Regions from separate parts of the Pseudoxanthomonas sp. X-1 genome, predicted to be linked through region 1. Evidence: predicted binding sites of a transcription regulator. Region 1 holds the regulator's gene; each other region holds the start of a gene.

Evidence for each region. Region 1 encodes HrcA, which represses chaperone genes, less so after heat shock. Its sites were predicted from a motif close to TTNGCACTCNNNNNNNNNGAGTGCNAA; they were not measured.
Region 2: groES (co-chaperone GroES) is a predicted target of HrcA. The motif match lies at 4,580-4,606, and genes of this name have one in related genera.
Region 3: rpoH (RNA polymerase sigma factor RpoH) is a predicted target of HrcA. The motif match lies at 2,095-2,121, and genes of this name have one in related genera.

The regions. Positions count from the first base shown of each region.
Region 1 covers NZ_CP083376.1:2,285,855-2,293,802, forward strand. Annotated here, with positions in the region: gene recN (DNA repair protein RecN) at 1-194, opposite strand, end outside; gene hrcA (heat-inducible transcriptional repressor HrcA) at 286-1,362, shown strand; gene grpE (nucleotide exchange factor GrpE) at 1,411-1,938, shown strand; gene dnaK (molecular chaperone DnaK) at 2,080-4,005, shown strand; gene dnaJ (molecular chaperone DnaJ) at 4,169-5,296, shown strand; gene pdxY (pyridoxal kinase) at 5,618-6,529, shown strand; partial or broken gene LAJ50_RS10140 (prephenate dehydrogenase) at 6,526-7,629, shown strand; gene LAJ50_RS10145 (GNAT family N-acetyltransferase) at 7,795-7,948, shown strand, end outside.
Region 2 covers NZ_CP083376.1:868,605-876,552, reverse strand. Annotated here, with positions in the region: gene LAJ50_RS03950 (3-deoxy-7-phosphoheptulonate synthase) at 1-1,044, opposite strand, end outside; gene LAJ50_RS03945 (crosslink repair DNA glycosylase YcaQ family protein) at 1,333-2,430, shown strand; gene groL (chaperonin GroEL) at 2,539-4,179, opposite strand; gene groES (co-chaperone GroES) at 4,242-4,532, opposite strand; gene LAJ50_RS03930 (helix-turn-helix transcriptional regulator) at 5,083-5,553, shown strand; gene LAJ50_RS03925 (protein-disulfide reductase DsbD) at 5,710-7,948, shown strand, end outside.
Region 3 covers NZ_CP083376.1:960,614-968,561, forward strand. Annotated here, with positions in the region: gene gndA (NADP-dependent phosphogluconate dehydrogenase) at 1-1,299, opposite strand, end outside; gene LAJ50_RS04325 (zf-TFIIB domain-containing protein) at 1,534-1,845, shown strand; gene rpoH (RNA polymerase sigma factor RpoH) at 2,132-3,010, shown strand; gene LAJ50_RS04335 (TonB-dependent siderophore receptor) at 3,668-5,905, shown strand; gene LAJ50_RS04340 (alpha/beta hydrolase-fold protein) at 5,905-6,843, shown strand; gene LAJ50_RS04345 (NAD(P)/FAD-dependent oxidoreductase) at 7,122-7,948, opposite strand, start outside.

The sequences.
Region 1 (7,948 bases):
GACAGCTCGGCGCGCTGGGCGCCGTGGCGGACCACGCCGGCGTCGGCGCGCGCGCCGGACAGGAAGCCCAGCGCGTCGACCAGCAGCGACTTGCCGGCGCCGGTCTCGCCGGAGATCACCGTCATGCCGGGGCCGAATTCCAGGTCCGTGGCGCGCACCACGGCGAAGTCCTTGATGGTCAGGTGTCGGAGCATAGTGACCGGCATTGTAGGGGCAGCCGGCGCACCGGTTGAGACGCGCGCGCGCCGGTTGCAAGGCAGGCGGCGGGGCGCTATCTAACGCCTCATGAAGCCCTCAAGTCCGGACCTCGATGCGCGCTCGCGGCAGCTGCTGCGCACCCTGATCGCCCGCTACATCCAGGATGGCGAGCCGGTCGGCTCGCGCACGCTGGCCCAGCACGCCGGGCTGGACGTCAGCCCGGCCACGATCCGCAACATCCTGGCCGACCTGGAGGACGCCGGGCTGCTGGCCTCGCCGCATACCTCGGCCGGGCGCATTCCCACCCCGCAGGGCTACCGGGTGTTCGTCGACAGCCTGGTGCAGATGCAGCCGCTGGCCGAGCGCGAGGTCGCGCGCCTGCGGGCCGAGCTGCCGGCCGGCACCGGGACCCAGGCGCTGCTGGGCAACGCCTCCGAGCTGCTGTCGGCCATGACCCGCTTCGTCGGCGTGGTCGGGGCGCCGCGGCGCGAGCAGTTCGCCTTCCGCCACATCGACTTCGTGCCGCTGGACGGGCGCCGGGTGCTGGCGATCGTGGTGTTCGCCGACAGCGAGGTGCAGAACCGGGTGATCGAGCCGCGGCGCAGCTTCGACCCGTCCGAGCTGGAGCGCGCGGCCAACTACCTCAACCACCATTTCGCCGGCCGCCCGATCGCCGACATCCGCGCCACGCTGCTGCGCGAACTGCGCGCGGCGCGCTCGGAGATGGAGGGCCTGCTGGCCCACGCGGTCGAGCTGGCCGACCATGCGCTGACCCCTTCCGACGACGACATGGTGCTGGCCGGGCAGACCCGGCTGATGGGCGTGCAGGACCTGTCCGACCTGGACCGCCTGCGCGAGCTGTTCGAAGCCTTCGCCCGCAAGCGCGAGATCCTGCAGCTGCTGGAGCGCACCATGAACGCGCCGGGCGTGCGCATCTTCATCGGCGAGGAGACCGGCCTGGCGCCGCTGGATGGCATGTCGCTGGTGGCCGCCCCGTACCGGGCCCAGGCCAGCGGCCAGGTGCTGGGCGTGCTGGGCGTGATCGGGCCCTCGCGCATGGCCTACCAGACCGTGATTCCGGTGGTGCAGGCGGCGGCCGATGCGCTCGGCGCGGCAATGCTGCGTCCCGGCGATGACTTGAATCCGTCCGCGCCGACCCCATAGGTGGGGCTTGCGGCGGACATGCGACCGCCAGGACGGAAAACGAGAGACATGACTTCCAACGAACATCCGGGCGGCGACCAGGCCGCCGCGCACCCCGACGCCCAGGCTTCCACCGAGGAGCTGCTGCAGGCCGAACTGCAGACCCTGCGCAACGAACTGGACCAGCTGCGCGCTTCGGTCCTGCTTGAGCGCGCGGACCTTGAGAACCAGCGCAAGCGCGTGGCCCGCGACGTCGACAACGCCCGCAAGTTCGCCAACGAGAAGCTGCTGAACCAGCTGCTGCCCGTGTTCGACAGCCTGGACGCCGGCCTGACCGCCGCAGGCACCGAGCCCAGCCCGCTGCGCGACGGCCTGGAGCTGACCCAGAAGCAGCTGCTCAAGGTCGCCGACGACAACGGCCTGACCGTCCTCGACCCGGTCGGCAAGCCCTTCGATCCCGAGCACCACCAGGCCATCAGCCAGGCCGATGCCAACGGCGCCGCGCCGGGCAGCGTGCTGCAGGTGTTCCAGAAGGGCTACCTGCTCGGCGGCCGCCTGCTGCGCCCGGCCCTGGTGGTCGTGGCGCGCCACGACTGACCCCGTCCGGCCCTGTCCGGATCGAGATTTTGTGTTCCATGGGCGCTTGAAGCCCACCATCACATCCCTATATCGGGTTCATCGGCAGGCGCGATCCGCCCGCCACACCCCGACAACCACGCTTCCTAACGGAGTCACATCATGGGCAAGATCATCGGCATCGACCTCGGCACGACCAACTCGTGCGTGGCGATCATGGAGGGCGGCAAGGCCCGCGTCATCGAGAATTCCGAGGGCGACCGCACCACGCCTTCGATCGTGGCCTACACCAAGGACGGCGAAGTCCTGGTCGGCGCCTCGGCCAAGCGCCAGGCGGTCACCAATCCCAAGAACACCTTCTACGCGGTCAAGCGCCTGATCGGCCGCAAGTTCACCGACGCCGAAGTCAAGAAGGACCTAGACCTGGTGCCGTACACCATCCTGGCCCACGACAACGGCGATGCCTGGGTGGCCACCGCCGACGGCAAGAAGATGGCCCCGCAGGAGATCTCCGCCCGCGTGCTGGAGAAGATGAAGAAGACCGCCGAGGACTTCCTGGGCGAGAAGGTCACCGAGGCGGTCATCACCGTGCCGGCCTACTTCAACGACAGCCAGCGCCAGGCGACCAAGGACGCCGGCCGCATCGCCGGGCTGGACGTCAAGCGCATCATCAACGAGCCCACCGCCGCGGCCCTGGCCTACGGCCTGGACAAGGGCGACACCAAGGACCGCAAGGTTGCCGTGTACGACCTGGGCGGCGGCACCTTCGACGTGTCGATCATCGAGATCGCCAACGTCGACGGTGAGAAGCAGTTCGAAGTGCTGGCCACCAACGGCGACACCTTCCTGGGTGGCGAGGACTTCGACGCGCGCGTCATCGACTATCTGGTGGACGAGTTCAACAAGGACCAGGGCATCGACCTGCGCAAGGACCCGCTGGCTCTGCAGCGTCTGAAGGACGCCGCCGAGCGCGCCAAGATCGAGCTGTCCTCCTCGCAGCAGACCGAGGTCAACCTGCCGTACGTCACCGCCGATGCCTCCGGTCCCAAGCACCTGAACATCAAGCTGACCCGCGCTAAGCTGGAGGCCCTGGTCGACGACCTGATCAAGAAGTCGATCGAGCCGTGCCGCACCGCGCTCAACGACGCCGGCCTGCGTGCCAGCGACATCAGCGAGGTGATCCTGGTCGGCGGCCAGACCCGCATGCCCAAGGTGCAGTCGGCCGTGGCCGAGTTCTTCGGCAAGGAGCCGCGCAAGGACGTCAACCCCGACGAGGCCGTGGCGCTGGGCGCCGCGATCCAGGGCGGCGTGCTGGCCGGCGACGTCAAGGACGTGCTGCTGCTGGACGTGACCCCGCTGTCGCTGGGCATCGAGACCCTGGGCGGCGTGTTCACCAAGATCATCGAGAAGAACACCACCATCCCGACCAAGGCCTCGCAGACCTTCTCCACCGCCGAGGACAACCAGTCGGCCGTGACCGTGCACGTGCTGCAGGGTGAGCGCGAGCAGGCCCGCTTCAACAAGTCGCTGGCCCGCTTCGACCTGTCCGGCATCGAGCCGGCCCCGCGCGGCCTGCCGCAGGTGGAGGTGTCCTTCGACATCGACGCCAACGGCATCCTGCACGTGTCGGCCAAGGACAAGAAGACCAACAAGGAGCAGAAGGTCGAGATCAAGGCCGGTTCGGGCCTGTCCGACGAGGAGATCCAGCGCATGGTCGCCGATGCCGAGGCGCATCGCGACGAGGACAAGAAGTTCCAGGAGCTGGTCGGCGCCCGCAACCAGGCCGACGCGCTGATCCACGCGACCCGCACGGCGATCACCGAGCACGGTGCCAAGGTCGGCGGCGATGTGATCGGCAAGGTCGAGGCCGCGCTGGCCGACCTGGAAACGGCGATGAAGGGCGACGACAAGGCCCAGATCGAGGCGCGCTCCAAGGCGCTGGAAGAGGCCGGGCAGTCGCTGTACGCCGCCGCCGCGGCGGGCGAGCAGGGTGCTCCGGGTTCGGACGCCGGTGCCCAGCAGGCCCGCGGTGCGGCCGACGACGTGGTCGACGCCGAGTTCACCGAGGTCAAGGACGACAAGAAGTAAGCCGGGATTCGGGATTGGGGATTGGGGATTCGCAAAGGCCTTGGCCTGCGGATCCCCGCCTGCCGATCCTTGTCCCATCTGCGGTGCATAAAAGCGGAAGAGACAGGATCTCTCCGCTTTTGCCTTTAACGAATCCCGATTCCCGAATCCCCGATCCCCGCCTATGAGTAAGCGTGACTATTACGAAGTCCTGGGCGTGGCCCGCAACGCCAGCGACGAGGAACTGAAGAAGGCCTATCGCCGCTGCGCGATGAAGTACCACCCCGACCGCAATCCCGGCGACCACACCGCCGAGGTGATGTTCAAGGAGTGCAAGGAGGCCTACGAGGTGCTGTCCGACGGCGGCAAGCGCCGCCTGTACGACCAGCATGGCCATGCGGCCTTCGAGCATGGCATGGGCGGCGGCGGTGCCGGCTTCGGCGGGCCGGACATGGGCGATATCTTCGGCGACATCTTCGGCAACATCTTCGGTGGCGCCGGCGGCGCGCGGCAGGCCCGTCGCGGCGCCGACATCGGCTATGTGATGGAGCTGGACCTGGAAGAGGCCGTGGCCGGGGTCGAGAAGCGCATCGAGATCCCGACCATGGCCGTGTGCGAGCCCTGCCACGGCAGCGGTTCGGAAGACGGCAAGGTCGAGACCTGCACCACCTGCGGCGGCCGCGGCCAGGTGCGCATGCAGCGCGGCATCTTCACCATGCAGCAGGCCTGCCCGCACTGCGACGGCCGCGGCCAGATCATCCGCAACCCCTGCCGCGTCTGCCATGGCGCCGGGCGCGTGGAGGAGGAGCGCGTGCTGTCGGTCAAGATCCCGGCCGGCGTGGACACCGGCGATCGCATCCGCCTGGCCGGCGAGGGCGAGGCCGGCCCGACCGGCACCCCGCCGGGCGACCTGTACGTGGAGGTGCGCGTGCGCGAGCACGCCATCTTCCAGCGCGACGGCGACGATCTGCACTGCGACGTGCCGATCCGCATCTCGCAGGCCGCGCTGGGCGACACCGTGCGCGTGCCGACCCTGGGCGGCGAGGCCGAAATCCGCGTCCCGGCCGAGACCCAGACCGGCAAGCTGTTCCGCCTGCGCGGCAAGGGCGTCAAGTCGGTGCGCAGCCGCGCCACCGGCGATCTGTTCTGCAAGGTCGTGGTCGAGACCCCGGTCAACCTGACCGCGCGGCAGCGCGAGCTGCTCGAGCAGTTCGAGGCCACCTTCGTCGGCGAGGACGCGCGCAAGCATTCGCCCAAGTCGGCGACGTTCCTGGACGGCGTCAGAGGGTTCTGGGACCGGATGACGTCCTGAGCCTGGAGTCCTGAGTCGGCTCGCCGACGCAGCGCTTCCGCGCCATCCCTGCATCCATCGGAACCCGCAAAGCGCCCTGATCCGCCCCCCTCCTTGCGCGCAGCGCAGGGGAGGGCCGGGGAGGGGTGCTTTTGCTTTTGCCTTTCCGCAAAAGCACAGGCGACAGCGAAAGCACCCCCCCCCTCAAGCGCTAGTCGCGCGCTCGAGCTCCCCTGCGCTGCGCGCAAGGGAGGGAGCAGGAGCTGGCGATGCGTGGGGGACGCTTCAATCCCGAATCCCGAATCCCGAATCCCCACCCCACCACCCACTTACAATGCGCGCATGACCCAGAACACGCGCGAAAGCCACCTGGTCCACGGCCGCCGCCAGCGCCCGGAAGGGCCGGCGCCGGTCGATGTCCTGACCGTGCAGTCACAGCTGGTCTACGGCCATGCCGGCAACAGCGCCGCCGCGCCGCCGCTGCGCGCGCTCGGCCTGCGGGTGGCCGAGGTGCCGACCACGCTGCTCAGCAACACGCCCTTCTATCCGACCCTGCGCGGCCACATACTGCCGGCGCAGTGGTTAACCGATCTGCTGCTCGGCGCCAGCGAGCGCGGCCTGCCGCAGCGCGCCCGCGCCCTGGTGTCGGGCTACTTCGGCAGCCTGGCCAACGGTGTGGTCTTCGCCGATTGGTTGGAGCGCACGCAGGCGCAGGCCCCGGCGCTGCGCTACGTGCTCGATCCGGTGATCGGCGACACCCATACCGGCCCTTATGTCGAACCGGCGCTGGAGACGGTCTTCGTCGAACGCCTGCTGCCACGCGCATGGCTGGTCACGCCCAACGCGTTCGAGCTGGGCCGCCTGACCGGGCTGCCCAGCCTGGCGCAGGACGATGCGCTGGCCGCTGCGCGCCAGCTGCTGGCGCGCGGGCCGCAATGGGCGCTGGTGCACAGTGTCGAGGGCGCGCCGGGCGAGCTGGTCACGCTGTTGGTCGGGCGCGAGGCGGTGTATCGCTGGGCCACGCCGTGGCTGCCGGTGGACGTGGCCGGCACCGGCGATGTGCTGGTCGCGCTGACCCTGGGCCTGCATCTGCGCGGCGAGCCGCTCGAGCACGCGATCGGCAGCGCGCTGGCCGGCGTGCATGCCGCGCTGGAGGCCACCCTGGCCGCGGGCGTGGAGGAACTGGACGTGCACGTCGCCGCGCCCGCGGCGCTGGCCACCCCGGCGCGCTTCCCCGCGCAGCGGCTGGCATGAGCGCGGTGTCCTGCGTCGGCATCGTCGGCAGCGCCGGCGCCTACGGCCGCTGGCTCGGCGCCTTCCTCGAGCGGCACCTGGGCGTGCGCGTCATCGGCCAGGATCCGGCCGATCCCGCCTCGCACACGCCGCAGGCGCTGATCGAACAGGCCCAGGTGCTGGTGTTCAGCGCGCCGATCCGCATCACCGAGCAGGTCATCGGCGACTACGTGCGCCTGGCGGGCGGGCGCGAGGCCGGGCAGCTGTGGATCGACCTGACCTCGATCAAGACCGGCCCGGTCGCCGCGATGCTCGCCTCGCGGGCCGAGGTCGTCGGCCTGCACCCGATGACCGCGCCGCCCAAGTCGCCCACGCTCAAGGGGCGGTCGATGGTGGTGTGCGAGGCGCGCCTGCAAGCCTGGCGGCCCTGGCTGCAGCGGCTGCTCGACGCGCTGCAGGCCCAGTGCGTGCGCACCACGCCCGAGCACCACGATCAGGTCATGGCGCTGGTGCAGGCGCTCGTCCACGCCACCCACCTGGCCCAGGCCGGCGTGCTGCGCCGCCATGCCGAACACGTGGGGTCGCTGGCCGACCTGTTCCCGTATCGCTCGGCGTCCTTCGAGATGGACGGCGCGATGATCGCGCGCATCCTGGCGCTCAATCCGGCCATCTACGAGGACATCCAGTTCGGCAACCCCCACGTGCCGCAGGTGCTGGACACGCTGGTCGAGGAGGTCACGCGGTTGCGCGATCTGGTCGGGCAGGGCGATGAGGCCGCGCGCGGCGGGTTCCGCCAGGACGTGCTGGCCGCCAACAAGGCCGCCATCGGCGCCACGGCGCTGGCCGAGGGCAACTACCGCTTCGAGCGCATCGGCTATCTGCTGGCCGACCTGGCCGAGGCGCGCAGCCTGTCGGTGCATCTGCCGCTGGACCAGCCCGGCTCGCTGCGGGCGCTGCTGCACGTGTTCGAGCGCCACGGGGTGAGCATCGCCTCGCTGCATTCGCTGCGCAATCCGGCGGGCGAACTGCACTTCCGGCTCGGCTTCGACGCGGACGTCGACCTGGGCGCGCTGGCGCGGGCGGCGGCCGAGGTCGATGCCAGCGGCATCGGCCGCGTGCTCGACGCGGCGTCGTCGATCCCGGCGCTGTCGCCGGCGCGGCGCCTGGCCGCCTCGCTGCAGCGGCGCGCGGCCACGCCGGACGACGTGCCGGCGCTGCTGGCCCTGCGCGAGGCGACCATGCGCGAGCACATGCGGGCCTCCGGCGCGGACACCTCGCCCGGCAGCATGCTGGCCCGCCTGTTGAATGGCTACCAGCATGCGCAGGTGCTGCTGCGCGAGGGGCGCCTCGTCGGCCTGCTCAAGCTCGATCGCAGCGGGCCGGACTATGTGGTGATGCAGATCCAGCTCGCGCCCCAACTGCAGGGGCAGGGCCTGGGCC
Region 2 (7,948 bases), 1.4 Mb from region 1:
GCGTGCCCGCACGCCGGCGGCCAGGCGTTCGAGCACGGCCACCGAATCCTCCCAGCCGATGCAGCCGTCGGTGATGCTCTGACCGTAGGTCAGCGGCTGGCCCTCGATCAGGTCCTGGCGGCCGGCGACCAGATGGCTCTCGACCATCACCCCGACGATGCGCTCCTCGCCAGCGGCCAGCTGGGCGACCAGATCCTCGACCACCCTGGGCTGGTTCTCCGGCTTCTTGCCGCTGTTGGCGTGGCTGGCATCGATCATCAGGCGCGGCGCCAGCCCGTTGCCTTCCAGCACCTGGCTGGCCGCCTGCACGCTGGCCGCGTCGAAGTTGGGCACCTTGCCGCCGCGCAGGATCACGTGGCAGTCCGGATTGCCGGTGGTCGAGGCGATCGCCGACTGGCCCTCCTTGGTCACGGCCAGGAAATGATGCGGATGCGAGGCCGCGCCGACCGCATCCACCGCGATCTTCACGTCACCGCCGGTGCCGTTCTTGAAGCCCACCGGGCACGACAGGCCGCTGGCCATCTCGCGATGGATCTGGCTCTCGGTGGTGCGCGCGCCGATCGCGCCCCAGGCCACCAGGTCGGAGATGTACTGCGGCGAGATCACGTCCAGGTACTCGCAGCCCGCGGGCAGGCCGAGCAGGTTGATGTCGCGCAGCAGGCCGCGCGCGGTGGCCAGGCCTTCGTTGATGCGAAAGCTGCCGTCCAAGCGCGGATCGTTGATCAAACCCTTCCAGCCCACCGTGGTGCGCGGCTTCTCGAAGTACACGCGCATGATGATCTCCAGGTCCTCGCCCAGCGCATCGCGCAGCGGGCGCAGCCGGCGCGCGTAGTCCATGGCCGCGACCGGATCGTGGATCGAGCACGGGCCGATCACCACCGCCAGGCGGTCGTCTCGGCCGTGCAGGATCTCGTGCAGCGCCGCACGCGCGGCGGCGACGGTCGCCGAGGCGAGATCGTCGCAGGGGAACTCCGCCATCAGCTCGGCCGGGGTATGCAGCGGCTCGATCTTGCGGATGCGCAGGTCGGAAGTGAGCGGGGCCATCTTGAAGTCTCGTGTCGTCGGATCGGTGGGGTGCGTGGACCGCGCGTGCTGGCAACAAAAAAGCCGCCAGGGGTGCTGGCGGCTTTCGGGATGCGTCTGAAGGGTTTCTTCAGGGTGAACGCGCTCCTTCCTCCGCCTGTGGCTTCGGAAACCAAAAGTAATAGCGGGCGCGGGCGGCGTTCATGGGCAGCATTGATACCACGGCTTTTGCGCCGATGCGACTGTTTCATCGGCAACTCAGGCGGTGCGCGATCGGCCGACCCGCCGCCGCATGATTCAATGCCGCTCATGCCCGCCCCGCCCCGACTGGAAGACCTGCGCCGCTACGCGGTCGCGCGCAGCCTGTTCACCCCGACCACGCTCACCGGCGCGATCGCGCGGCTGGGCTTCGTCCAGGCCGACCCGATCCGCGCCCCGGCACGCGCGCAGGACCTGATCCTGCGCCACCGGGTCAAGGACTACCGCGCCGGCGACCTGGAGCGCCGCTACGCGCGGCTGCGGGTCGAGGAAGACTTCCTGGTCAACTACGGCTTCCTGCCACGCGCGCATCTGGCGCTGCTGCATCCGCGCCAGGCGCGGGTGGCCTGGGACGCGCGCACCCGGCAACGCGCCGCGGACGTGCTGGCGTTCGTCCGCGAGCGCGGCGCGGTCCATCCGCGCCAGGTCGAGCAGCATTTCGCCCATGGCCGCGTGCGCAACTACTGGGGCGGCTCGAGCAATGCCACCACCCAGCTGCTCGACGGCCTGCACTACCGTGGCCTGCTGCGGGTCAAGCGGCGCGACAGCGGCACCCGCGTATACGAGGCAGTGGACCATGCGCCGGCCGATGATGCCCCGGCCGCCCGCGCCGAACGCGCGGCAGCGCTGCTCGACCTGGTGGTGCGCAAGTACGCGCCGCTGCCCGCCACCAGCCTGGCCTATCTGGCGCGCCTGCTCGGCGGCGGCGCGCCGCACCTGGGCGACGAACTGCGCGGCGCCCTGCGCCTGGCGCGCGAGCGCCTAGCCCATGTGCGCATCGACGGCACCGACTGGTACTGGCCGGCCGACGAACATCCGCTCGCGCGCCGCTATCGCCTCGACGAGCGGCTGCGACTGCTGGCGCCCTTCGACCCCATAGTCTGGGACCGGCGCCGCTTCAGCCTGTTCTGGGACTGGACCTACAAGTTCGAGGCCTACACCCCCGCGGCCCGGCGCCAGTTCGGCTACTACGCCTTGCCGATGCTCTGGCGCGGGCAGGTGATCGGCTGGGCGAACCTGACCTGGCGCGAGGGCCAGCTGCAGGCCGCAACCGGCTATGCGGCGGGCGCGGCACCCAGCGACGCGGCCTTCGGCGAGGCGCTGGACGAGGAACTGGCGAGCATGCGGCAGTTCCTCGCAGCGGGCTGATGTCGAAGGCGCCCGCACGGAGCACGGTCGAAGCCTGAAACGAAAAGACCCCGCCTTGCGGCGGGGTCCTTCTTGTACGACAGCAGCGATGAGGCTGCGCGGAGGGACTTAGAAGTCCATGCCGCCCATGCCACCCATGCCACCGCCCGGCGGCATCGCCGGCTCTTCCTTCTTCGGCGACTCGGCCACCATGGCTTCGGTGGTGATCATCAGGCCGGCGATGGACGCGGCGTTCTGCAGCGCGGTGCGGGTCACCTTGGTCGGATCCAGGATGCCGAACTCGACCATGTCGCCGAACTCGCCGTTGGCGGCGTTGTAGCCGAAGTTGCCCGAACCGTCCTTGACCTTGTTGACGATCACGGAGGGCTCTTCACCGGCGTTGGTGACGATCTCGCGCAGCGGGGCTTCCATGGCGCGCAGGGCGATCTGGATGCCGTGGTTCTGGTCTTCGTTGATGCCCTTGATCTCGCCGATGTTGGCCTTGGCGCGGATCAGCGCGACGCCGCCGCCCGGGACCACGCCTTCTTCCACCGCAGCGCGCGTGGCGTGCAGGGCGTCTTCGACGCGGGCCTTCTTCTCCTTCATCTCGATCTCGGTGGAGGCACCGACCTTGATCACGGCCACGCCGCCGGCCAGCTTGGCCACGCGTTCCTGCAGCTTCTCGCGGTCGTAGTCCGAGGAGGTCTCCTCGATCTGCGCCTTGATCTGCTTGATGCGCGACTCGATGCCCGCGGTGTCGCCGGCGCCGTCGATGATGGTGGTGTTCTCCTTGGAGACCTGCACCTTCTTGGCGCGGCCCAGATCCTTGATCGTGGCCTTCTCCAGCGACAGGCCCACTTCCTCGGAGATCACGGTGCCGCCGGTCAGCACGGCCATGTCTTCCAGCATCGCCTTGCGACGGTCGCCGAAGCCCGGCGCCTTGACGGCCACGACCTTGACGATGCCGCGGATGGTGTTGACCACCAGGGTCGCCAGGGCCTCGCCCTCGACTTCCTCGGCCACGATCAGCAGCGGCTTGCCGGCCTTGGCCACGCCCTCGAGGACGGGCAGCAGGTCACGCACGTTGGAGATCTTCTTGTCGTGCAGCAGGATGAACGGGTCGTCCAGGTCGGCCGACTGGCTCTGCTGGTTGTTGATGAAGTAAGGCGAGAGGTAGCCGCGGTCGAACTGCATGCCCTCGACCACGTCCAGCTCGTTCTCCAGGCCCGAGCCTTCCTCGACGGTGATCACGCCTTCCTTGCCGACCTTCTTCATCGCCTCGGCGATAATGTTGCCGATCGACTCGTCCGAGTTGGCCGAGATCGTGCCGACCTGGGCGATGGCCTTGTCGTCGGCGGTGGGCTTGGAGATGTTCTTCAGTTCGGCGACGGCGGCGGTCACGGCCTTGTCGATACCGCGCTTGAGGTCCATCGGGTTCATGCCGGCGGCGACGGCCTTCATGCCTTCGCGGATGAAGGCCTGGGCCAGCACGGTGGCGGTGGTGGTGCCGTCACCGGCGTTGTCGGAGGTCTTGGAAGCGACTTCCTTGACCATCTGCGCGCCCATGTTCTCGAACTTGTCGGCCAGTTCGATCTCCTTGGCGACGGACACGCCGTCCTTGGTGATCGTCGGGGCGCCGTAGCTCTTCTCCAGCACGACGTTGCGGCCCTTCGGGCCCAGGGTGGCCTTGACGGCATTGGCGAGCACGTTCACGCCGCGCACCATGCGCGAGCGGGCGTCTTCACCGAAACGAATGTCCTTGGCAGCCATTGCGTATTACCTCGATTGTTCTTGGATGATGGGGATGAGGGAAAGCGGACGTCGCGCCGGCCTTAGCCGATGGTCGCGAAGATGTCGTCTTCCTTCACCACCAGGTACTCGGTGCCGTCCAGCTTCACTTCCGTGCCGCTGTACTTGCCGAACAGGACCTTGTCGCCGACCTTGACCTGCGGGGCGCGCACCGAACCGTTGTCCAGGATCTTGCCGGCGCCGACGGCGACGACCTCACCCTTGATCGGCTTCTCGGTGGCCGAGTCGGGGATCACGATGCCGCCCGCGGACAGCTTTTCTTCTTCCATACGCTTGATGACCACGCGGTCGAACAGCGGCTTGATGTTGCTCATGTCAATCCTCTTAAGTGATTGATTGGACTAGGAAAGGGCCGGCGATGTTAGCACTCGTACATGACGAGTGCCAGCGCGCCGGGAACGCCAAGACCCGGGGCCGGTGAAGGCCGGGAGGGCTGACACGGCAGATGGGGCGGGCCGGCGGGCCTTTCAAGGCGGGCCGGCGAGATTTTTCCTGGAGGAGCGCGCGGCGCGCGCATAAAGAAGAAGCGCACGCATGTGCGGCATGCGTGCGCTTCATAGGGAATGGTTGTGGCATCCGATCCGTCGCGCCTTGACGTGCGCCAACTCCCCCCGCCGACGTCCTGTCAGTGCCTGCATCCTGCCGGCAGGTGTAGAGATACCAACGCGGTTGGGCGAAGCCAAGCCTGAAACCGGCCTGAAGCGCGGAAAGCTAGTGAGCGCAGGGCGCGGGCTGGCCCGAAAACCCTTTGATGGCGGCCCGAGAAAAACTTTTGGTTACCAGAAGCGCACCACGTATGCCTATTTTCGGTCACTACGTTAGTATTGCTATCGTTTTCCATTCCGATCCGTGGAACGTTTGGCTATGGTCACAAAAGTTTCTGGATGGCGATCGCCACGGAGAGGTTTGATGGATGCACCCGAGCGAGTCCGCATGGCGCGGCGCCTTGCCGGTCTTTCGCAGAGTCAGTTGGCAGAATCGGTCGGGGTGCAGCGTAGCGCCGTGAGCCATTGGGAGTCCCCCAAGGGCAAGAGTCCCAGCGTCTCGCACCTGCGCGAAGTGGCGCTGGCGACCGGCACGCAGTTCGAGTGGCTGGCCACCGGCCGCGGCGCGATGACGCTCTCGCGCGATGTGGAACTGGATTCGATCGCCACCGCCGAGGCCATCCTGGTCGAGGATCCCCTGGAGTTCCGCCTGGTCCGCGCCTTCCGCGAGGCGCCGCTGAAGGCGCGCCTGTCGCTGCTGGAAGTGATGGAGACCCTGGCCCTGCAGCGCACCGGGCGTCCGCGCACGCGCGCGCCCGGCCGCCCGGGCGGCGACGCGCGCGGCGGCTGAGCGCGATCCGATCGCGCCGGACCGGCTCGGCTCGCCTGGTCACGGCGTATAGGCCCCAGGCCGGACCGACGTCCGCTCCGCGCCCGGCAAAGGCGAAGCCCCTTGCAACACAGTGGAGACGGCTGCGGGACCGGCCGCTCCGCTAAGCTTGGCCGCATGTCGCTGATCTCCCGTCTGGCCCGTCCGCTGGCCCTGCTCGCCCTGCTCGTTCCCACCCTGCCGGCCACGGCGGCCGACCCGTCCGACCTGTTGCCGGTCGAGCAGGCCTTCGTGCTGGACGCGCAGGCCAAACCCGACGGCATCGGCCTGCACTGGAAGATCGCCGACGGCTACTACCTGTACCGGCATCGGATCTCGGTGGAGGCGCAGGGCGGCGGGTTCGCCGCCGGCACGCTGCAGCTGCCGGACGGCGACAAGCACGTCGACGAGTTCTTCGGGCCGGTGGAGACCTACCGCAAGCAGCTCGATGCGCTCCTGCCGGGCAAGGCCTCGACCGCCGGCCAGGTCACGCTGAAGGTGCGTTACCAGGGCTGCGCCGACGCCGGACTCTGCTATCCGCCGCAGACCCGCACCGTGCAGGTGGCGGTGCCGGCCGCCGCCACGCCGGGCGCCGGCACGGGGCTGGGCCTGCCGCTCGGCGGTGCCACCGCCGGTAGCGGCTCGTCGCTGCTTGGGACGCCGGCCGCCGTGCCGGGGGCCACCGATGCGGCGCCCCTGCCGGAGGCGCAGGCCTTCGCCTTCGAGGCCATCGCCGACGGCGGCAACCAGCTGCTGCTGCGTTTCACCCCGGCCAAGGGCTATTACCTGTACCGCGACCGCACTCAGCTGGCGCTGCACGGCGCCGAGGGGCTGTCGCTGGGCGCGCCGCGCTGGCCGCCGGGCAAGGCGCATCGCGACGAGCACTTCGGCGAGGTCACGGTGTACTTCGACCAGGTCGAGGTGCCGGTGCCGGTGATCCGCGACCGCGCCGAGGCGGCCAAGGCCACGCTGGAGGTCACCTTCCAGGGCTGCCAGACCGACGGCATCTGCTATCCGCCGATGACGCGCCAGGTCGCGCTTGCGCTGCCGGCCGGCACGGTGACGCCGCCTGAAGCGCGCGCCGTGGCCCTGGCCGCGCCGGTGGCCCTGGAGGCTGGCACACCCAACCCCGCGCCGACCGCGCCGGCCCCGGCCGAGGTGCCGCGCTCGACGCCGCCGCCGGACGTGCTGGCGCGCGCCGACCAGGGCGCCGGCGGCATGTCCGGCTGGCTGCTGGCCCTGGTCGCCGCGCTGCTGGGCGGGCTGATCCTCAACGTGATGCCCTGCGTGCTGCCGGTGCTCTCGCTCAAGGCCTTGTCCCTGGCCGAGAGCGGGCGCGGCCGGGCGCGCGCCGGCGCCCTGGCCTATACCGCTGGCGTACTGCTCAGCTTCCTGCTGGTCGGCGGCGTGGCGCTGGCCCTGCGCGCCACGGGCCAGGCGCTGGGCTGGGGCTTCCAGCTGCAGCAGCCGCTGGTGACCGGGGCGCTGGCCTACCTGATGTTCGCCGTGGGCCTGAGCCTGTCGGGCGTGTTCGCCGTCGGCTACGGGCTGGCCGGGGTCGGCCGCGGGCTGAGCGAGCGCGGCGGGCTGTCCGGCGACTTCTTCACCGGCGTGCTGGCAGTGGTGGTGGCCAGCCCGTGCACGGCACCGTTCATGGGCTCGGCGCTGACCTTCGCCTTCGCCGCGCCGGTGCCGGTGGCGCTGGCGGTGTTCGCGCTGCTGGGCCTGGGCCTGGCGCTGCCGTTCCTGCTGATCGGGCTGGTGCCGGCGCTGGCCGCACGCCTGCCGCGTCCCGGCGCGTGGATGGACACGCTCAAGCAGGTGCTGGCCTTCCCGATGTACCTGACCGCGGTGTGGATGCTGTGGGTGCTGGGCAAGCAGCGCGGCATCGACGCGGTCGGCCTGGCCCTGGTCGGGCTGGTGGTGCTGGCGCTGGGGCTGTGGGCATTCCAGCGCGTGCGCTTCCAGACCGCGCCGCTGCGACGCGGCGTGGCGGTGGTGGTGCTGATCGCCTCGCTGGTGCCGCTGGTACTGCTGCATCGGCTGCCGGCCGCGAGCGCGCCCGCCACCACCGCGGCGGCCGACGGCGTGGAGACCTACTCGCCGCAGCGGCTGGACGCGCTGCGCAAGCAGGGCAAGGTGGTGTTCGTCGACATGACCGCCGACTGGTGCGTGACCTGCAAGGCCAACGAGAAGGCCGTGCTGTCGGGGGATGAGTTCAAGCAAGCGATGCAGTCGGCCGGCGCGGTGCTGATGCGCGGCGACTGGACCAATGTCGATCCGCAGATCACCGCCTTCCTGCAGGCGCACAAGGCCGTTGGCGTGCCGCTGTACGTCGTGTTTCCCAAGAGCGGTGGCGAGGGCGAAGTGCTGCCCA
Region 3 (7,948 bases), 1.3 Mb from region 1:
GTAGCCGTCGTAGTAGGCGATGGCCGAGGCGAAGCAGGGCACCGGGATGCCGGCCTTCACCGCCGTGGCGACCACCTCGCGCAGCGCGTCCTGGTAATCGGCGGCGACCTTCTGGAAGTACGGTGCCAGCAGCAGGTTGGCCAGCTTGGCGTCGGCCGCGTAGGCGTCGGTGATCTTCTGCAGGAAGCGCGCGCGGATGATGCAGCCGGCGCGGAAGATGCTGGCGATCTGGCCGTAGCGCAGGTCCCAGCCGTACTCGTCCGAGGCCGCGCGCATCTGCGCGAAGCCCTGCGCATAGGACACGATCTTGCTCAGGTACAGCGCCTTGCGCACCGCCTCGACGAAGGCCGCGCGATCGCCGTCGAAGGCGGGCGCGTCGGGCCCCGCGAGGATCTTCGCGGCGGCCACGCGCTCGTCCTTCAGCGACGAGAGCACGCGGGCGAACACCGATTCGGTGATCAGCGGCAGCGGCGTGCCCAGGTCGAGCGCGCTCTGGCTGGTCCACTTGCCCGTGCCCTTCTGCGCGGCGCGGTCGAGCACGTTGTCCAGCAGATCGCCCTCGCCGCGGTCATCGCGCTTGCGCAGGATCGTGGCGGTGATCTCGATCAGGTAGCTGTCCAGTTCGCCCTGGTTCCACTGCGCGTAGGTGTCGGCCAGCTCGGCGTTGGACAGGCCCAGCACGTGCTTGAGCACGGCATAGCTCTCGGCGATCAGCTGCATGTCGCCGTACTCGATGCCGTTGTGGACCATCTTGACGTAGTGGCCGGCGCCATCCGGGCCGATGTAGGCCACGCACGGCGTGCCGTCCTCGGCCCGCGCGGCGATCTCCTCGAGGATCGGCGCGACCAGGTCGTAGGCGTCCTTCGGCCCGCCGGGCATGATCGAGGGCCCCTTGAGCGCGCCTTCCTCGCCGCCGGACACCCCGGTACCGATGAAATGCAGGCCGGCCTGCGCCAGTTCCTCGTTGCGCCGGCGCGTGTCCTGAAAGAAGGTGTTGCCGCCGTCGATCAGCACATCGCCCTTGGCCAGCAGCGGCTTGAGTTCGGCGATCACCGCGTCGGTGCCGGCGCCGGCCTTGACCATCAGCAGGATGCGGCGCGGGGTTTCCAGCGAATCGACGAACTCGGCCAGCGTATAGGTCGGCACCAGCCCGGCATCGGGATGTTCGGCCATCACCTCGTCGGTCTTCTCGCGGCTGCGGTTGAAGATGGAGACCTGGTGCCCGCGGCTGGCGATGTTCAGCGCCAGGTTGCGGCCCATGACCGCCATGCCGACCACGCCGATGGGTTGCTTGCTCATGCGCACTCCAGTTGCCTTCAACGGCACCACGGGAAAGGGGCGGGCATGATAACGAGCGGGTCAGTCACTGCATGTCCGCGGGCGGCCGAGCGCGCGCGATGCAGTGTCCCGCGGGAGCCAAACGGACCGCACGCTGTCGCGACGGTGACCATGCGGACAGGCCCAGGCCGGTTTCAGCACGGCTTCAATCCGGCCTGCCCAGGATCGAGATCACGCCCACACCGGTCACCCACGATGGACTGTCCCGTCTGCAAGACCACCGCGCTGATGATGTCCGAACGTCAGGGCATCGAGATCGACTACTGCCCGCAGTGCCGCGGCATCTGGCTGGACCGCGGCGAGCTGGACAAGCTGATCGACCGCGCCAGCCCGGCGCCGGCCCCGCGCCAGGCCGCGGCCCCACCGCCGCCACCGGCGTCGGCCTATGGTGAGCGACCCCGGGATCGCCGTGACGACGAGCGCTATCGCCACACCGCCGGGGGCTACGACGGCTACGGCCGCAAGCGCAAGAAGGAAGGCTTTCTGTCCGAGCTGTTCGATTTCTGAAGCCGCTCCCCCTTGGTGCTCCGGGGCCGGGTGTTCGGATGAGGCGAAGAATGCCGATCGGCCTCTTGAACAGTCCGCTACAGCCCGCATGTGATCCTGAGGCAGCGTCGCGGATCCGCCCGGATCGCCCAAGCGACTGATTGCAAAGGGAATTGCGTTGGAAGGAACTGGATTTCCAAAAATGAATGCAATGCAACAGGTGGCGCGGTAATTGTTCCTTTGGTAGAACAAAGGGAACCATCCCACGCCTTAGCAGTCCAACCCCCACATTGCTAAGATCGCTGCCATGAACCAGAGCTCCGCCGCCACCGCCCTGGTGGCCAACAACCTCCCGATTCCCAGCCCGCTTGGCTCGCTGGACGCCTACATCGGCGCCGTGCACCAGATCCCGGTGCTCACCGTCGATGAGGAGCAGGCGCTGGCCCACCGTTTCCGCGATGCCAACGACCTGGACGCCGCGCGCGAACTGGTGCATTCGCACCTGCGTTTCGTCGTGCACGTCGCCCGTGGCTACAGCGGCTACGGCCTGCAGCTGGGCGACCTGATCCAGGAAGGCAACATCGGCCTGATGAAGGCCGTCAAGCGCTTCGACCCGGACATGGGTGTGCGCCTGGTGTCCTTCGCGGTGCACTGGATCCGCGCCGAGATGCACGAGTTCATCCTCAAGAACTGGCGCATCGTCAAGGTCGCCACGACCAAGGCCCAGCGCAAGCTGTTCTTCAACCTGCGCAAGTCCAAGACCCGCCTGGGCTGGATGAACGCGGCCGAAGTCAGCGCCGTCGCCAAGGACCTCAACGTTTCCGAGCGCGAAGTGGTCGAGATGGAGTCGCGCCTGTCCGGTCGTGACATCGGCTTCGATGCCCCATCCGACGAGGACGACGACCACGCCCCGCCGTCGCCGGCCGCCTATCTGATGGCCAACGAGGAGGATCCCTCCCAGGCCTACGAGCGCGCCGACAGCGAGGACAACCAGCTGGAGCTACTGCGCGAAGGCATGGCTAACCTGGACCAGCGCTCGCGCGACATCATCGCGCGCCGCTGGCTCGACGCCGATGCCAAGGTGACCCTGCAGGAGCTGGCCGACGAGTACGGCGTCTCGGCCGAGCGCATCCGCCAGATCGAGGCCAATGCGCTGAAGAAGATGAAGGCGCTGTTTACCGCCTGATTGAGGTCAGCGCCTCGATGATCGAAAAGCCCCGCTTCTGGCGGGGCTTTTTTGTGGTGCTTCACTGACCCGCCTCGCCCCGGCCGGGCGCGGCTCTTCGGCTCGGTCCTCCCTCCCTGTCGCACTCGCCGCCGCAAGCCATCCCTGTGGCCCGCTTTCCGCGCCCGACCGGGGCGAGGCACCGCGAGCGTAAAAAGCACGACTTCTTTCGACCCGAAGTCCCGGTGCGTGACGCGCAAGGCAGAGGGCCGGCGGGCGGGGGCCGCGACGAGCGAGGCAGGACGCCGAGCGCCCGAATCAGGGCAGGATGCCCTGGTTGAGGGAAAAGCGGCCCCCGCCCGCCAGGCCCTGTCCTCCCGGAGCCGAACCGCGCACGCATCGTGATCGCTCGATCGGGAGAAGCTTGTTGATCACCTGCGCCAGCCGCGAGCACCAGCAGCAGATCGCAAGCCGCCCTGACAATCGCGTAATCGCGATTCAAGAGTCATTCTCATTTGCTAAGCTGCCGTGCATCCGGTCGCCGCCGCACGCGGCGACACGCGAAGTCCGTCCTCGTCCTGCACATGCCCGCCTCGCGAGCGTGATCGGTGGCGTGCGGCATTGCCAGATTCGCCCCAGCCGTCGCCAGGGCATCACCCCTGACCGAGGCTGTTCGAGATGACTCCTGTTGCGCGTCGCACGCTCCGTGCGCCCGTTTCCCGTCCCCTGCGCCTGGCCCTGCTGGTGGCGCTGGCCGGTTCCCTGCCTGCCCATGCGCAGCAGGCCGAGACCGAGCAGGACGCCGACACGACCCTGGACACGCTGCACGTCACCGCCGAGCAGATCGCCAAGCAGGCGCTGGGAACCTCGATCATCACCCGCGAAGACATCGAGCGCCGGCCGCCGGCCAACGACCTGTCCGACCTGCTGCGGACCATGCCGGGCGTCAACCTGACCGGCAACAGCGCCTCGGGCGCCTATGGCAACAACCGCCAGATCGACCTGCGCGGCATGGGGCCGGAGAACACGCTGATCCTGATCGACGGCCGCCGCGTGAGCGCGCGAGACTCGGTACGCATGGGCGTGGCCGGCGAGCGCAACAGCCGTGGCGATACCAACTGGGTGCCGGCCGAGGCGGTCGAGCGCATCGAAGTGCTGCGCGGCCCGGCCGCGGCGCGCTACGGCTCCGGCGCGGCCGGCGGCGTGGTCAACATCATCACCAAGCGCCCCACCGGCGATCTGTCGGGCAGCATGACGCTGTACGGCCTGGTGCCCGAGCACCGCGACGAGGGCGGCAGCCAGCGCGCCGGGTTCACCCTGAGCGGACCGCTGGCGCGCGACCTGTCCTTCCGCCTGTACGGCAATCTCAACAAGACCGATGCCGATGCGCCGGACATCAACACCGCTCATTCCCAGAGCGGTGTCGCCGCCGCCGGGCGCGAGGGCGTGCGCAACAAGGACATCAACGGCCTGCTGCGCTGGGATGCCAGCGACGCGCAAGTGGTCGAGGTCGAGTCGGGCTACAGCCGCCAGGGCAACATCTTCGCCGGCGACTATCTCAACAATTCCAACGCTACCGTGCTCAGCAAGGTCGGCGACGAGACCAATGTGATGACCCGCCGCGATGCGGCGCTGACCCATCGCGGCAAGTGGGACTTCGGCACCTCACGCCTGACGGTGTCCCATGCGCGGACCGACAACGACCGCATCGCCGAAGGCCTGGCCGGCGGGCCGGAGGGTTCGCTGTCGACCAATCCGGTGTGGACGCATTCGACCCTGCGCGACGTCGCCGCCGACGGCGAGATCAACGTGCCGACCACGCTCGGTGGCGTGGACAACATCTGGACGGTGGGATTCGAGTACCGCAAGAGTCGGCTGGACGATCCGTACTCGGTCTCGCAGGCGGCCACCGGCGTGGTCGGCATCGACCCGAGCGGTCGCAACGGCAAGACCGACGAACAGGTCAGCGCGGTGTTCGTCGAAGACAATCTCTACGCCACCGAGCGGCTGACCCTGACGCCGGGCCTGCGCTTCGATCACCACAGCGCGTTCGGCAACGAACTCAGCCCCAGCCTCAACGTGCAGTACAGGCTTGCGCCGGACTGGCTGATCAAGGGTGGCGTGGCGCGCGCGTTCAAGGCGCCCAACCTGTACCAGGCCAACCCGAACTATCTCTACTACACGCGCGGCAACGGCTGTCCGGACTACTACACCGGCACCGGCGGCTGCTACATCCAGGGCAGCGCGGACCTGGATCCGGAGACCAGCATCAACAAGGAGATCGGCGTCGAGTGGCTGCCCGACACCGGCCACCACGCCTCGCTGACCTACTTCCACAACGACTACGACAACAAGATCGTGGCCGGCTACAGCGATTACTACCAAACGCCGGGACGGGCCTATGTCTATCAATGGATCAATGCCTCCAAGGCGCTGGTGCAGGGCGTGGAAGGCAATCTGAAGCTGCCGCTGCTCGGCGATCGTGGCGAGACGCTGAGCTGGAACACCAATCTGACCTGGATGATCGACAACAAGAACGAAGCCACCGGCCAACCGCTGTCGGTGATTCCCAAGTACACGCTCAACTCGACCCTGGACTGGCGTGCGACCCGGCGCCTGTCCTTCGCGCTGATGGCCACCTTCTACGGCAAGCAGGAACAGGCGCGGCTGGACCGCAACAACGAGGCGGTGTGCGGCGCGGCGGGCCTGCCGGCGTGCGACACGCTCGGCGCCTACCAGCTGTGGAGCACCAGCCTGCGTTACCGCATCACGCGCGAGGTCAGCTTCGGCCTGGGCGTCAACAATCTTGCCGACAAGCGCATCTTCCGCGAAGGCAGCCGCGCCAGCAGCGCCGGCGCGCAGACCTATAACGAGCCCGGCCGCGCATACTGGGCCAGCCTGCGGTTCGGCTTCTGATGCGCGCGCTCGTCTCCTGCCTGACCGGCCTGCTGCTGCTGCTCGCGCTCGTCGCCGCGCCGGCGCGGGCCCAGCCCGATCTGAGCCGCACCACCGGGCCGACGCTGGCCGACACCGGTTCGCGCGCGTACGCCTTCCACGTGCTCAAGTTCGTCTCCGCCGATGGTCAGCGCCCTTACCGCGTGCGCGTGGCCGTGCCGAAGACGCCGGCGCCGGCCGGCGGCTTCCCCGCGCTGTATCTGCTCGACGGCAACGCGGCGCTGATGGAACTGGATGAGGCCGCGCTCGAGCGGCAGCGGGCCGGCGGGCATGCGCCGGTGCTGGTGTTCATCGCCACCGACAACGACCTGCGCATCGACAGTGCCGCGCGTTCCTACGACTACACGCCGACGCCGGCCGATGGCGCGCAGGAGGACGCGCTGGGCCGGCGCAGCGGCGGCGCCGATGCGTTCCTTGCGGTGATCGTCGATCGGATACACCCGGCCGTGGCCCAGCTGGTGGCGCTGGATCCGGCGCGGCAGACGCTATGGGGGCATTCCTACGGCGGGCTGTTCGCGCTGCATGCCTTGTTCACCCGGCCGCAGGCGTTCAGTCGCTATGTCGCGGTGGACGCCTCGCTGTGGTGGGGTAGCGGCCAGATCCTCGAGGAAGCCGCGCGCTTCCAGGCCAAGACACTGCCGGCGCCGACCGCGCTGCTGATGCTCAACGGCCGCGGCGCGCAGGAGCGCGCCACGCCGCGGGCCGCCGATGCCGCGCGCAGCCAGGCGATGCAGGCGGCGCGGATGCGGCTGCCCGCCGATGCGCCCGACACGCTGGCCGCGCAGCTGCGCAAGGTGTCCGGGCTCAGGGTGGAGCAGACGGCGCTGCCGGGGCTCTCGCATGGGCAGACGCTGGGCGCCTCGCTGCGGCAGGCGATGGATTTCGCCGGCGCGCCGTAGGGCGGGGCCGCGCCTTGCAACTCGCTTGGTTTCTGCTGGAGCGGGAATCGGGGTCTGTCACGCCTCGCGCCAGGCTTCAGCCAATGCTCAAAGCCGCCGTCCACACCGCTTCGTTCCCGCGAACGCGGGAACCCAGCGCGCTGGGAGCTTGTTGAGCGAACGTCCATGGGTTCCCGCTTTCGCGGGAAGACGGGAGGTTCGGCGAACGACCGGAGGTGGGTTCCTGCCGCGACGTTGAGGACACGCATCGGCCCGCGTGCAACGGGCCGATGCGAAGCTCAGTCCGCCGCGCGGCGCGCTTCCGGCGCGAGGTCCTGCACGGCATGGTCGGGCACGGTTTCGCGCGGGGCCTGGCCGAAGATGATGCGGGCCGCGCGCTGGTAGCTCCAGTACGCCATGGCCCAGTTGACCAGCACGACGAAGCGGTTGCGGAAGCCGATCAGGAAGTACACGTGCGCGGCCAGCCAGAACCACCAGGCCAGCGGCCCGGACAGCTTGAACCGGCCCACGTGCACGATCGCCGCCATGCGGCCGATCGTGGCCAGGTTGCCGTAGTCGCTGTACTTGAACGGCGTCACCGGCTTGCCGGCCAGGCGCAGACGCAGGCTCTTGGCGATGTAGCGGCCCATCTGCTTGGCCGCCGGCGCCACGCCGGGCACGGGCTTGCCGTCGGCCTGGGTGACGGCGGCCAGGTCGCCGCCGACGAAGATGTCCGGATGGCCCGGCACGCTCAGGTCCGGCCGCACCAGCACGCGCCCGGCCCGGTCCAGCGGCACCCCCAGGCTGCGCGCCAGCGGCGAGGCCGCCACGCCCGCGGCCCAGACCACGGTGCGCGCGGCGAAGGTCTGATCGCCCAGGGTGTAGCCATGCTCGTCGATGTGGGTCACCGGCGTGCCGGTGCAGACCTCCACGCCCAGCTTCTCCAGCTGCGCGCGCGCCTTGTCGGTGAGGTCTTCCGGGAAGGAGGGCAGCACCCGCGGGCCGGCCTCGATCAGGCGCACCCGCGCCTGGGTCGGATCGATATGGCGGAACTCGTGCCTGAGCGTGTGCCGCGCGATCTCGGCCAGGGTGCCGGCCAGCTCGACCCCGGTCGGGCCGCCGCCGA